Regions from separate parts of the Lysinibacillus sp. OF-1 genome, predicted to be linked through region 1. Evidence: predicted binding sites of a transcription regulator. Region 1 holds the regulator's gene; the other holds the start of a gene.

Evidence for each region. The regulator Rex, encoded in region 1, represses fermentation and respiration genes when NADH is low (regulators of the CRP and FNR family bind a similar motif). The targets are predictions, from matches to a motif close to TTGTGAAATATTTCACAA.
Region 2: the regulator Rex is predicted to act here: its motif matches at 4,361-4,378, upstream of NV349_RS20030 (cytochrome ubiquinol oxidase subunit I).

The regions. Positions count from the first base shown of each region.
Region 1 covers NZ_CP102798.1:4,193,255-4,199,826, forward strand. The annotation lists gene groES (co-chaperone GroES) at 1-56, opposite strand, end outside; gene NV349_RS20510 (CPBP family intramembrane glutamic endopeptidase) at 228-992, shown strand; gene tatC (twin-arginine translocase subunit TatC) at 1,070-1,894, opposite strand; gene NV349_RS20520 (twin-arginine translocase TatA/TatE family subunit) at 1,912-2,097, opposite strand; gene NV349_RS20525 (redox-sensing transcriptional repressor Rex) at 2,263-2,898, opposite strand; gene NV349_RS20530 (ABC transporter ATP-binding protein) at 3,152-5,095, shown strand; gene tsaD (tRNA (adenosine(37)-N6)-threonylcarbamoyltransferase complex transferase subunit TsaD) at 5,537-6,553, opposite strand; gene rimI (ribosomal protein S18-alanine N-acetyltransferase) at 6,553-6,572, opposite strand, start outside.
Region 2 covers NZ_CP102798.1:4,077,106-4,083,677, reverse strand. The annotation lists gene gatA (Asp-tRNA(Asn)/Glu-tRNA(Gln) amidotransferase subunit GatA) at 1-936, shown strand, start outside; gene gatB (Asp-tRNA(Asn)/Glu-tRNA(Gln) amidotransferase subunit GatB) at 938-2,365, shown strand; gene NV349_RS20040 (thioredoxin family protein) at 2,523-3,086, shown strand; gene NV349_RS20035 (diacylglycerol kinase) at 3,160-4,074, shown strand; gene NV349_RS20030 (cytochrome ubiquinol oxidase subunit I) at 4,629-5,975, shown strand; gene NV349_RS20025 (cytochrome d ubiquinol oxidase subunit II) at 5,972-6,572, shown strand, end outside.

The DNA of each region.
Region 1 (6,572 bases):
TTCTCTTCTACCTCGATTAGTTCAATTACAATACGATCTCCTAGTGGTCTTAACAAGTGAAACAACCTCCTAATAATTAAATAATTGTTAAAATTTATTAGCACTCTATATCAATGAGTGCTAACACAATTATTATGATAATCAATCACACTTTTTTTTGCAAGCCAGAACTTCGAAAAATTTTGTTTTCTTTCCATATTCCTCTACAATAGAAAGGAAGCATATGAATGGAAAGGATTTTGACTGTGACTAATTCTCAAAAAATAACGAAACATAAAAAAACAGCCCTGTATGTCTTATTAATTTATATCTTGATGCAGATTTCAAGCAGATGGCTGCTCTTACCGTTTCATAAGCTCGTTATGAAGATAACTGGTCTAGCTTCTGAACAAGCGGCTCCCATTACTCAAGGCTGGTATATTGCCCTTAGTTTTGCTATTGCGCTCATTTTAAGCTTAATCCTAACATCTCGTGATAAAGCCTTTTGGAACATTTATCAAGGAAAAAAGGAAACGATCCCTCTTACAATTGTTTGGGGAATCTTCGGTTTCTTCCTCGTGTTCTTTGGTCAAATGATTGGTGCCGCTATTGAGATGGCTGTTTTCGGTATCGAAGGAGGTTCCCAAAATACCGCAGATATCGTCGCTATAGCTCAAGGTGCTCCCGTTGCTATATTAGCGATTGTTGTATTTGGGCCTATTTTAGAAGAATTCGTCTTCCGCAGAGTCATATTTGGCTCGCTTGTCCAAACAACAAATTTCTGGGTGGCGGCTATAGTAAGTGCCATATTCTTTGCGATTATCCACTTCGACTTCTCGCATATCTTGCTTTATACCATTTGTGGCTTAATATTTGCCTTTTTATATCACAAAACAAAACGCATTTGGACTTCTATTATCGCACACGTTATGCTTAATGGATTTGTGACACTTGTACAATTCTATGCAGAGCCATTGCAAAAGTTTCTTCAAGAACTAGAAAAAATGCAATAATTTTTTGTAAAGTCATCGTAAAGCGGAATTAGAACACAAAAGCTCGGTGTCCCATTGAGGGCACCGAGCTTTATCTATTACTGTTGATTCAATTCTTCTATTTGTCGTCGTTGCTGCTCAAGCGCCTCTTCAATCTGACGCTTTTGCTCCGCTTCCTGTTCTTCTTTTAAACGAATTTCCTCTGATTTAAGATATTTCTTATAACCAATCCGAGAAATCATAATACTAATTTCATACAAGATAAACAATGGCACAGAAACCATTAAATGTGACGCCAACTCAGGCGGTGCAATAATCGCTGCACATACAAATAAACCAAAGTATGAATATTTACGAATTCGAATTAGTAAATCTGGACTTAATATACCAATTCGCGAAAAGAATAAAACAACAATCGGTAACTGGAATAGAAAACCAAAAGGTATTGTAAGCTTAAACAAAAATGTAAAATACTCATGTATACCAATGGTTTGCTGTATCTCCAAATCATTCGATAAATTCATCATGAATTTTATGACATACGGGAAGAGTAAGAAGTACGAAAAAGATAACCCTGCAATAAACAATAGAAATGAATATGGTATATAGCTTAGAGTGGCTTTACGTTCTACTTCTCTTAATCCAGGGCTAATAAACGACCACAATTGATACATCAACACTGGCGATGAAAGAATAAAGGCAATTATAAAAACAACTTGGATATAAATCGCAAGTGGTGTGACTACGTCAAATGCATGAAGCTCAATATTATATTTTGCTCCAGTCATTTGAAGGTATTTAACAAGCGGCTTTGCGACGAAAAAGCCGCCAGCCATAGCGAGAACAAAGAAAACGGCAACAATGAACAGCCGTTTTCTTAATTCTTCTATATGCTCAATGACAGTTAGATCTTTTGGATTCATTCCTCAAACATCCTAACTTACTTATCTAGTTCTTTCTTTTTCTTGTCATCATCATCTTCGTCGGCTAAACCTTTAGTAGCATTTTTGAATTCACGTAGTGTTGAACCAAATGCCTTACCAAGCTCTGGTAACTTCTTAGGGCCAAAAATTAATAACGCGACAATTCCGATAATAATGAGGCTCATAGGACCAATTCCACCCATTACAGCCACCTCCTCTTTATATCCATCATTTTAACGCATATTTCGCCATTTTGCTAACTAATTATATGTGAAAGTTTTTCGTCTCTCTCATAGGTTTACCCGCATTTTATTAAAAAATATTATTTGACAGAAATGGTGAATTACACTTAAAAATATGTATTATTTTCACACTTCCTGATTACGAATTAAATATATAAGCGCTTGCAATTCTACCGATAAATCAATGGTTAAGAGCTGCATTCTATCTGGTACTGTTAACCGTTCTGGTGTAAAGTTTAAAATACCTTTTGCATTCATTGCTGCTAAACGATCCGCCATTTTTTGTGCGGAGCGTGGTGAAACGGTTAAAATCGCAAGCTCTGCACCGTATTCAGCATACTTCTCCTCCAGCAAATCTGGATGAAAAACAGGAATATTACTAATCATTTTGCCATCCTTCGGTGCTTTAGAATCGAATGCTACGACAATATGTGTATTATGGTTTTTTTGAAAATTATATTTTAATAATGCACTGCCCAAATTCCCCACGCCAATTAACGCTACTTTTGTCGCTTCATGTTGATCAAGCGTCTGGCTAAAAAATTGTAATAAATGCTGCACATCATAGCCATAGCCCTTTTTACCAAGAGCGCCAAAATAAGAAAAATCACGGCGAATCGTTGCAGAATCTATTTTCATCGCTTCACTCAGTTCCTTCGACGAAATACGTTCCATACCTTCTTGTGCAAAGTTTTGAATAAATCGATAGTAAAGAGGAAGTCTTTTTGTAGTGGCTTGTGGGATTTTTAATTCTTGTTTCAAACTTTCTCCTCCTTATGATGAACCTCAATCAATTTTACTGTATTTAACTACTAATTTTAATACATTTATCCTTAACTATATACAACATTTTTGCAATCCACTAGCGTATTTCTCTTTAGTTAATGGCGCTTTGTACGCAACTAACTAAAAAGAAATCGTTTCAATCTTACATGACTGCTAGGAATAAGTAAAGCACCTACATTGCATGCAAATCGTTCATCCATTACACTAAGGTAGAATTGAGGTGTCAAGAATGATTGTTTTACAGGTCAATCAACTAACTAAATCCTTTCTTGCAGATGAAATTTTAAGTGGTGTTAAATTAGAAGTTCAACACCGTGATCGCGTTGCCTTAGTAGGGCGAAACGGTGCAGGTAAATCGACTTTATTAAAAATAATCGCTGGTCAAATGTCCTATGACTCTGGGGATATCATTATCCCAAAGGGCGTTCAGGTTGGCTATTTAGAGCAACATGCTGGATTAAATTCTACGTTAACTATTTGGGATGAAATGATGACCATTTTCGAACCGCTTTTAGCTCAAGAACAAACGCTCCGCTCGCTCGAACAGCAGATGGCTGATCCTACCGTTTACGAAAATTCCACTCTGTATGCGAAAGTTATGTCGGAATACGATCAACTACAGCATACTTTTAAGGATGCTGGCGGCTATCAATATGAATCGGACATACGTTCAGTGCTTCATGGAATGCAGTTCTATCCCGAAGACTATGATAAACCCATCAGCTCACTATCTGGTGGACAACGCACACGTTTAGCACTGGCTAAGCTTTTACTTAGTAAACCAGACCTTTTAATTCTCGATGAGCCTACGAACCATTTAGATATCGAAACATTATCTTGGTTGGAATCTTATTTAAAGAGCTATGAAGGAGCTATTTTAATTGTTTCCCATGACCGCTACTTCTTAGACCAAGTCGTTTCCATTGTCTACGAGGTGTCACGTCATCGTGTTACAAAATATACAGGCAATTACAGTGCTTATTTAGATGAAAAGGCTAAAACTTATGAACGCGATGTCAAACTTTTTGAGCGTCAGCAAGATGAAAAGGCCAAGCTAGAGGATTTTATCCAAAAGAATATTGCACGTGCCTCTACAACAAAAATGGCACAAAGTCGACGTAGAATGCTTGAACGAACTGAGTGGATGGAATCGCCAGATGGTGATGAGAAATCCGCTAGTTTTGGTTTTACTATCGAACGTCAAAGTGGTAATGATGTTTTATCCGTCGATGATTTAACAATCGGCTATGATGATCAGCTAATATCTAGTGGTATTAACCTGCGCACTTTTCGCGAGGATCGGATAGCCCTTGTTGGACCAAATGGGGTTGGTAAATCAACATTATTAAAAACAATTGTGAAAGATTTAACACCTCTTGCAGGTGCTATTCGTTATGGTACTAATGTACAAATTGGCTATTATGATCAAGAGCAAGCAAAGCTTTCAAGCAATAAAAGTGTCTTGAAAGAGCTATGGGATGAATGGCCGCTCATGAATGAAAAAGATATTCGCACTGTCTTAGGACGCTTCCTATTTAGTGGAGAAGATGTGGATAAAACCGTATCCTCTTTATCAGGCGGTGAAAAAGCACGCCTTGCACTCTCAAAATTAATGATGCAAAAGGCCAATTTTTTAATTCTCGACGAACCTACAAACCATCTAGACTTAGATAGTAAAGAGGTTCTGGAAAATGCACTGATTGATTATCCTGGAACGCTTCTATTTGTCTCCCATGACCGCTACTTCATTAATCGTATCACAACGAAAGTGGTGGAGTTGTCTGGAACTGGATCATTTGAATATTTAGGTGACTATGATTATTATGTAGAGAAAAAACAGGAACTGTTGGAGCTAGCGCAAATGAAGGCTGCCTCCCAACTACAAGTACAGCAAGACCTACCTGATAAGACTTCTACCTCTAAAATTGATAAAGAGGCAAAAAAACGCGAACGTCAAATTAGACGTACTATTGAAGAACTAGAAGTGAAGATGCAAGAAACGACAGCTAGCATTGATAGGCTCGAGGAAGCTCTCTGTGACCCTGCAATTTTCACGGATCACGAAAAAATTTCACAGCTTCAAGACGAATTAGCTACTGCTAAAGAACAGCATGAGCGATTGGAATTAGAATGGTTAGAGCTAAATGAGGAACTTGAAAATATGAATATGTAGTTACTGATTTTAAGCCATGTGCCTCGCCGCATGGCTTTTTTCTTTACACACCTTTATTTTTCATATATATTGGTCAAGTGCTATTTTTCGACAAAAAGTGCCCACAGTTTTATACACACTATAAATCTAGTAATACCAACATATCAACAGAGTTTTCCACATTGTCCACAATCAAAAATTATTTTATCCACATCATCCCTTGTAAAACATGCTACTATATATTGAATAATCACAAGTTATGCACAAGTTATCAACATATTGTGCATAAGTACGCGTGTTCGGTACTTATTTCGCTCCATTACCTGTGGATAATTTTCTGAAAAATTTGTCAATTAAAGTGTTGAATATTATTATTCTCTTCGCAACGTTCATTTTTTATCAACAAATTTTCGACAATCAAAAAAAGAGATATCTTCAATAAGATACCTCCTTCATTTACTGCTACACCCAAGATTTTAACTCCATCCCTGGACGTCCATTCATCATTAAGTTTCCTCGAACCCCCGCCTCAAACATTGGCATGGCTGCTGCTCCAATCATTGCCGCATTATCTGTACACAATTTGAGTGGTGGTACAAAAAATGGGATACCTTCCTCGGCAAATACAGCCTCTAAAGCGCTTCGCAGACCTTTATTCGCTGCTACACCACCAGCTGCTATGACCTGCTTCACCTGATATTCGCGAGCAGCACGCAATGTTTTCGCTGTCAGTACTTCGACAACACTTTCCTGAAAACCTTTAGCAACGGCTGCTGGCGAAATAGCTTCGCCTCGTTGATCCATATTGTGTTTATAATTGATGACTGCTGATTTTAAGCCACTAAAGCTAAAATCATAAGAACCCTCCTCTAACCAAACTCTTGGAAAAGGAACAGCCTCTTTACCCTCATGAGCAAGCTGATCAATACGTGGTCCACCTGGATAAGGTAAGTTTAAAACGCGTGCCACTTTATCATAGGCTTCACCAGCTGCATCATCTCGTGTTTCACCAATGACCTCAAAGGAGCCATGTTCCTTCATATAAACAAGCTCTGTATGACCACCTGATACGACAAGTGCCAACAAAGGAAATTCCATTGGCTGAACAAGTGCATTGGCATAAATATGTCCTGCAATATGGTGGACGCCAACAATCGGCAAGCTGTTAGCAAAAGCAAAAGCCTTAGCTGCGTTAATGCCAATCAATAATGCCCCTACAAGACCTGGGCCCTCTGTAACAGCAACTGCATCTAAATCGGCTGGCTTTAAATTAGCTTGTGCCAGTGCTTCTTCTATTACTACTGTAATTTGTTCAACATGATGACGTGATGCAATTTCAGGTACAACCCCACCAAATCGCTTATGACTTTCTATTTGAGAAGCCACAACATTCGACACAATTTCATGACCATTTCGAATAATCGCTGCAGCTGTTTCATCACAACTTGATTCTATTGCTAATATCAATCCATTATTCATTATAAATTCACCCACATGA
Region 2 (6,572 bases), 120 kb from region 1:
ATCCGTCAACCAGCAGCTTACTGTGGTGTTGTAGGGATGAAGCCTACATATGGTCGTGTATCTCGTTTTGGTCTAGTTGCATTTGCCTCTTCTTTAGATCAAATTGGACCAATTACACGCAACGTTGAAGATAATGCGCTATTATTAGAAGCCATCGCAGGCTTAGATCCAAATGATTCTACATCGGCAAACGTAGAGGTACCAAATTACGCTGCAGCGCTTACTGGTGATGTAAAAGGCTTACGTATTGCTGTACCAAAGGAATTCCTTGGTGAAGGTGTTGGCGAGGCAGCACGTCAATCAGTGCTTACTGCATTAGAGGTATTAAAAGGCCTAGGTGCTACTGTAGAAGAAGTATCACTTCCTCATTCAAAATATGCACTTGCTGCATACTATATCCTTTCTTCATCTGAAGCGTCTTCTAACTTATCTCGTTTCGATGGTATCCGTTATGGTTTCCGTGCAGAAAATGTTACAAATTTGATGGACCTTTATAAAGAAACACGTGCACAAGGTTTTGGTGATGAAGTAAAACGCCGCATCATGCTTGGAACTTACTCACTAAGTGCCGGCACGTATGATGCGTATTATAAAAAAGCGCAACAAGCACGTACACTTATCAAAGCAGACTACGACAAAGTATTTGAAGACTTTGATGTTATCATTGGGCCTACATCCCCAACACCAGCATTTAAAATTGGTGAAAACGTCGATGATCCGATGACAATGTATGCGAACGATATTTTAACAATCCCGATGAACTTAGCTGGAGTACCTGCTATTTCAATTCCATGTGGCTTTGAAAACGGACTACCACTTGGTTTACAAATTATTGGTAAATACTTCGATGAAGCAACTATTTACCGTGTAGCTCATGCTTTTGAACAAGCAACAGAGTTCCATAAACAAGTTCCTCAAATGTGGGAGGGAAAATAACATGAACTTTGAAACAGTCATTGGTTTAGAAGTACACGTTGAGTTGAAAACAAACTCAAAAATCTTCTCACCAGCACCAGCTCATTTTGGTGCTGAACCAAATACAAATACAACAGTAATTGATTTAGGGTACCCTGGTGTCCTACCAGTCCTTAACAAAAATGTAGTAGATTTCGCAATGCGTGCTGCACTTGCACTTAATATGGAAATCGAACAAGAAACAAAATTTGACCGTAAAAACTACTTCTATCCAGATAATCCGAAAGCTTATCAAATTTCACAATTTGATAAACCAATCGGTAAAAACGGCTGGATCGATATTGAAGTAGACGGCTATACAAAACGTATCGGTATTACACGTCTTCATATGGAAGAAGATGCTGGTAAACTTTCACATGCTGGGGATCACTCATTAGTTGACTTTAACCGTCAAGGTACACCACTTGTTGAGATTGTTTCTGAGCCAGACATTCGTACACCAAACGAAGCATATGCTTACCTAGAAAAATTAAAATCAATTATTCAATATACAGACGTATCTGATTGTAAGATGGAAGAAGGCTCATTACGTTGTGATGCCAACATTTCTCTTCGTCCGTATGGTCAAGAAGAATTTGGCACAAAAACGGAGCTTAAAAACCTGAACTCCTTCAACTATGTTCGTCGTGGTTTAGAGCATGAGGAATTACGTCAAGCAGATGTATTATTATCAGGCGGTATTATTGAGCAAGAAACACGTCGTTTCGATGAAAAAACAGGTAAAACAATTTTAATGCGTGTGAAAGAGGGAACAGATGATTACCGTTACTTCCCAGAGCCAGACTTAGTTCGTCTTTCGATTGATGATGCATGGCTAGAGAGAGTGAAATCAGAAATTCCTGAGCTTCCAGATGCTCGTAAAAAACGTTATGTAGAAGAATTAGGCTTAACACCATATGATGCAGGAGTTCTTGTTATTTCTAAAGAAATCTCAGACTTCTTCGAGGCAATGATTGTGAACGGTGCAGATGCGAAACTTTCTGCTAACTGGCTAATGGGTGATGTTTCAGCTTACTTAAATGCGGAACAAAAAGACCTTAAAGATACTGCACTAACACCAGAAAACCTTGCTGAGATGGTGAAATTGATCACTGACGGAACAATTTCTTCTAAGATCGGTAAAAAAGTATTTGCTGAATTAGTAGAAAACGGTGGTTCTGCACAGGATATTGTGAAGGCGAAAGGTTTAGTTCAAATTTCTGATGAAGGTGCACTACTAGCCATCGTAACAGAAGTTTTAGATAACAATGCACAATCTATCGAAGACTTTAAAAATGGTAAAGATCGTGCGATTGGCTTCTTAGTTGGTCAAATTATGAAGGCAACAAAAGGTCAAGCCAACCCTCCAATGGTTAATAAATTATTACAACAAGAAATTGCCAAACGATAATACTCGTTGTAACATAATAGCCGAGAGAGCTTTATTGCTCCCTCGGCTATTAATTTTCAAAAATGTAACTAATTTGCAATTTATAACACTTAATAGTTGTTTAAAAAGAGTATTCATAGCAAAATATAGAATAGACAATAATAAGGGGGACGAGCCAATGAAAACTGAACAACAATATTTTCAAGAAGCTATTTCGATACAACAATATATGGAGAACATGACGACGTTGAAAGAAGAGAGCTTCCGTATTTATGATGGTTTTGAAGTGCCAACAAACGATGGCTTCATCGAATTACTAAAAGATAAGCAGCCAAAAATTTTAACCATTACAGAAGATTGGTGCGGAGACGCTATGTTAAACAATCCTATTATTCGTCGTGTTGCTGAAGCGGCAGGGTTAGAAATGCGTACCGTTTTTCGCGATGCTGATACAGAGTTAATTGATCGTTATTTAACAAACGGTGGTCGTGCTATCCCGATTTATCTGTTGTTAGATGATGCAGGTGAGGTTGTAGGAAAATGGGGACCACGTGCGCCTGAATTACAAGAGTTAGTCGTAACGAAACGAGCGAGTTTACCAGATAAAGAAGATCCAACATTTGAAGAAGCTCAAAAAGCTCTTTATGCAGAAATTCGAGAGGAAAATATCTCGAACTCAACTTACTGGACGTATGTCTATGAGGACTTTAAAAAACAGGTAACAAACGCATTACAAAAATAACAAGAGCATTGCAACATTTCAACGTAGAATTTCGTTGAATGAAATAGAATCTTATGAAGCAGGAAGGTATGTTATGAAACGAGCAAGAATCATTTATAATCCTACATCTGGACGCGAAGTATTTAAGAAACATCTACCAGAGGTGTTGGAAAAACTAGAGGTAGCAGGCTATGAGACATCCTGTCATGCAACAACATGTGAGGGAGATGCAACGCTTGCAGCAAAAAATGCGGTAGAGCGTGGTTTTGATATCATCATCGCAGTTGGTGGAGATGGCACATTAAATGAAGTTGTTTCAGGTGTAAGTCCATTTGAAAACCGTCCGAAAGTTGGTCTAATTCCGATGGGCACTACAAATGATTTTGCCCGTGCTGTGCATATTCCTCGAAATATTGATGAGGCTGTAGACATTATAATTCAAGGCGACACATTACCAGTGGACGTGGGTCTCTTAAATGGCGAACGCTATTTCATTAATATTGCTGCTGGGGGACGCATTACAGAACTCACTTATGAAGTACCAAGTAAAATGAAAACAATGCTTGGTCAGTTAGCCTATTATGTAAAGGCAGTAGAAATGATTCCATCCATCAAAGCTTCTCATATGCGTATTGAATATGATGGCGAAGTATTTGATGGGGACGCCATGATGTTCCTATGTGGTTTAACGAATTCAGTAGGTGGCTTTGAAAAACTTGCCCCTGATGCGAGTATTAATGATGGTTACTTTACAGTAATAGTACTGAAAAAAGTAAGCCTTCCAGAGTTTATTCAACTAGCTGCTATGGCATTACGAGGCGAACATTTAAATGACGATCGTGTCATTTATAAAAAAGCCAGCGTTGTCAAAGTCACGACTGAAAACGAAGTCCATCTTAACCTAGATGGCGAATATGGCGGAGACGCACCGGCTACATTTGAAAATCTGAAGCGTCACATTGAAATCTTTGTCCCACTTGCAGATATTCGAGAAGAAGACCGTATTTAATCAATCCAAAAAGCTCATCCTATTTTAGTTGGATGAGCTTTTTGGATTCTATCTGATCGTACTTATAAAAGTAAGGGATCTGCATATTAGGAAGTCCCCTAAAGAGAAAAGCTTCACCACTCCCAAAAATATCTACCCCCCCACACTCCCAAAGTTAACCTTCCCAATAGAAGCCGAAAACCAGAACTGTGCCACATAAGAATCTCTGAAAACCTACTTAATCCGATTGCTTCCTTTATTAAATTGGAATGGACTAAATTATACAATTTCATCTTTAGAACTTAGATTGTGAATGAATTTAGAAAAATGTTTGGCAAATGTGCGTATATTAGTTGAACAAAATTTGAAACCTTAATAATAGCCTGAAATTTCGGTCCGTTATTAAGGTTTTATTCGTTGTAATAGTGGAAAATGGGGGTATGGATAAGGGAAAGGAAGTGTTGCCTTTGTATAAGTCACAAGAAAAGAAACTTATATGGATAAGTTTTGGTGTTGCAATTATTATGCTACTTTCCATTCTTGGAAGAATATTTGGAAGTTAGGGGGGCAATGAGATGATTAATGAATCAGCAGTCTTTTGGAGTCGAGCATTAACGGAGTTAACATTATCGTTCCATATTATTTATGCAACGATTGGTGTAGGTGTCCCGTTGATGATTATGATTGCTCAATGGACTGGGTATAAAAAGAATGATGAGCATTATATCTTAATGGCGAGACGTTGGGCGCGTGGTTTTGTTATTACTGTGGCCGTAGGTGTTGTAACAGGAACTGCCATTGGCTTACAGCTTTCATTATTGTGGCCTAACTTTATGCAACTTGCTGGTCAAACGATTGCATTACCATTGTTTATGGAAACGTTTGCATTTTTCTTTGAAGCTATATTTTTAGGGATCTATTTATATACATGGGACCGCTTTGATAGTCAGAAAAAACATATGCTACTATTAATTCCTGTCGCTGTTGGAGCGTCGATGTCAGCGGTCTTCATTACAATTGTTAATGCTTTTATGAATGCACCACAAGGATTTGATATTGTAAACGGAGAACTTGTCAATATTCAACCTTTTTTAGCGATGTTTAACCCGGCCATGCCGACAAAGGTAGCGCATGTACTTGTGACAGCGTATATGACATCAGCATTTGTACTAGCAGCTATTGCGGGATACAGAATGTTAAAAGGCTCTAAGCATGTATACCATAAAAAATCCTTGCTTTTACTTATGAAAATTGGCTTAATTTTCTCCATAGCTGCTGCTGTAATTGGAGATTTTTCAGGAAAATACTTAGCTGAATATCAACCCGAAAAACTAGCCGCTGCAGAATGGCATTTTGAAACAGAGGGTAAAGCATCGCTTGTATTATTTGGTGTATTAGATGGAGAAGAAGTAAAATACGCTATTAAAATTCCGTATGCTTTGAGCATTCTTGCACATTTTAATCCTAACGCAGAGGTAATTGGCTTAGATCAATTTGCGGAGGAGGATTTACCACCACTCTATATTCATTATCTCTTTGATATTATGGTGTCCATTGGTATGTTTATGGTGCTAGTTTCATTACTTTATGTTGTAGGGAAAGCACGGGGCTGGCAGTTTATACATTCACGGTGGTATCGATGGATCATTGTGGCGGGTGGCCCACTCTCTATCATTGCCATTGAAGCAGGCTGGTGGCTTGCAGAGGTTGGACGTCAACCATGGATTCTTTATGGTTTGATGCGAACACCAGAAGGAGCCACAACGAGTGATCATGTGGATTTAATGCTGTTGTTGTTTGCAGGTGTATATGCAGTATTAGCGGTAGGAAGTATTGTCGTCTTGGTGCGAATGTTTAAAAAGAATCCAATTGAGCGTGAAATTGAAGATCGCCACTCTGAAAAAGGCGGTGACATCCTATGACGTTAGAGGTATTAGGTATTTCCGTATTATGGATTTTTCTATTTGGCTATGTCATTGTCGCATCCATTGATTTTGGTGCAGGCTTCTTCAACGCTTATAGCCTACTAATTGGTAAAAATCATATTTTAACAAATATTATTAAACGTTATTTATCGCCTGTCTGGGAAGTAACCAATGTCTTTTTAGTATTTTTCTTCGTAGGGATCGTTGGATTTTTCCCACAAACTGCTTTTTATTACGGAACGATTTTACTTGTGCCAGTCAGTATTTCGCTTGTACTGTTAGCAATTCGTGGCTCCTACTATGCCTTTGAATCGTACGGTACGCGAGGACATATAGGGTATACGCTGACATACGGTGTGGCAGGTTTATTAATTCCCGCTTCCTTATCTGTTGTTTTTGCCATTGCTGGTGGAGGCTATGTTGATCTGATTGATGGGCAACCTGTGCTAAACTACTGGACTTTATATACAAGTCCATTTGCTTGGAGCATTGTGGTACTGAGCATCGCTGCTGTGCTGTATATTTCAGCCGTATTTTTAACGTGGTATGCTCATAAAGCAAATGACGTAGAAGCGACTAAACTGATGCGAAAAT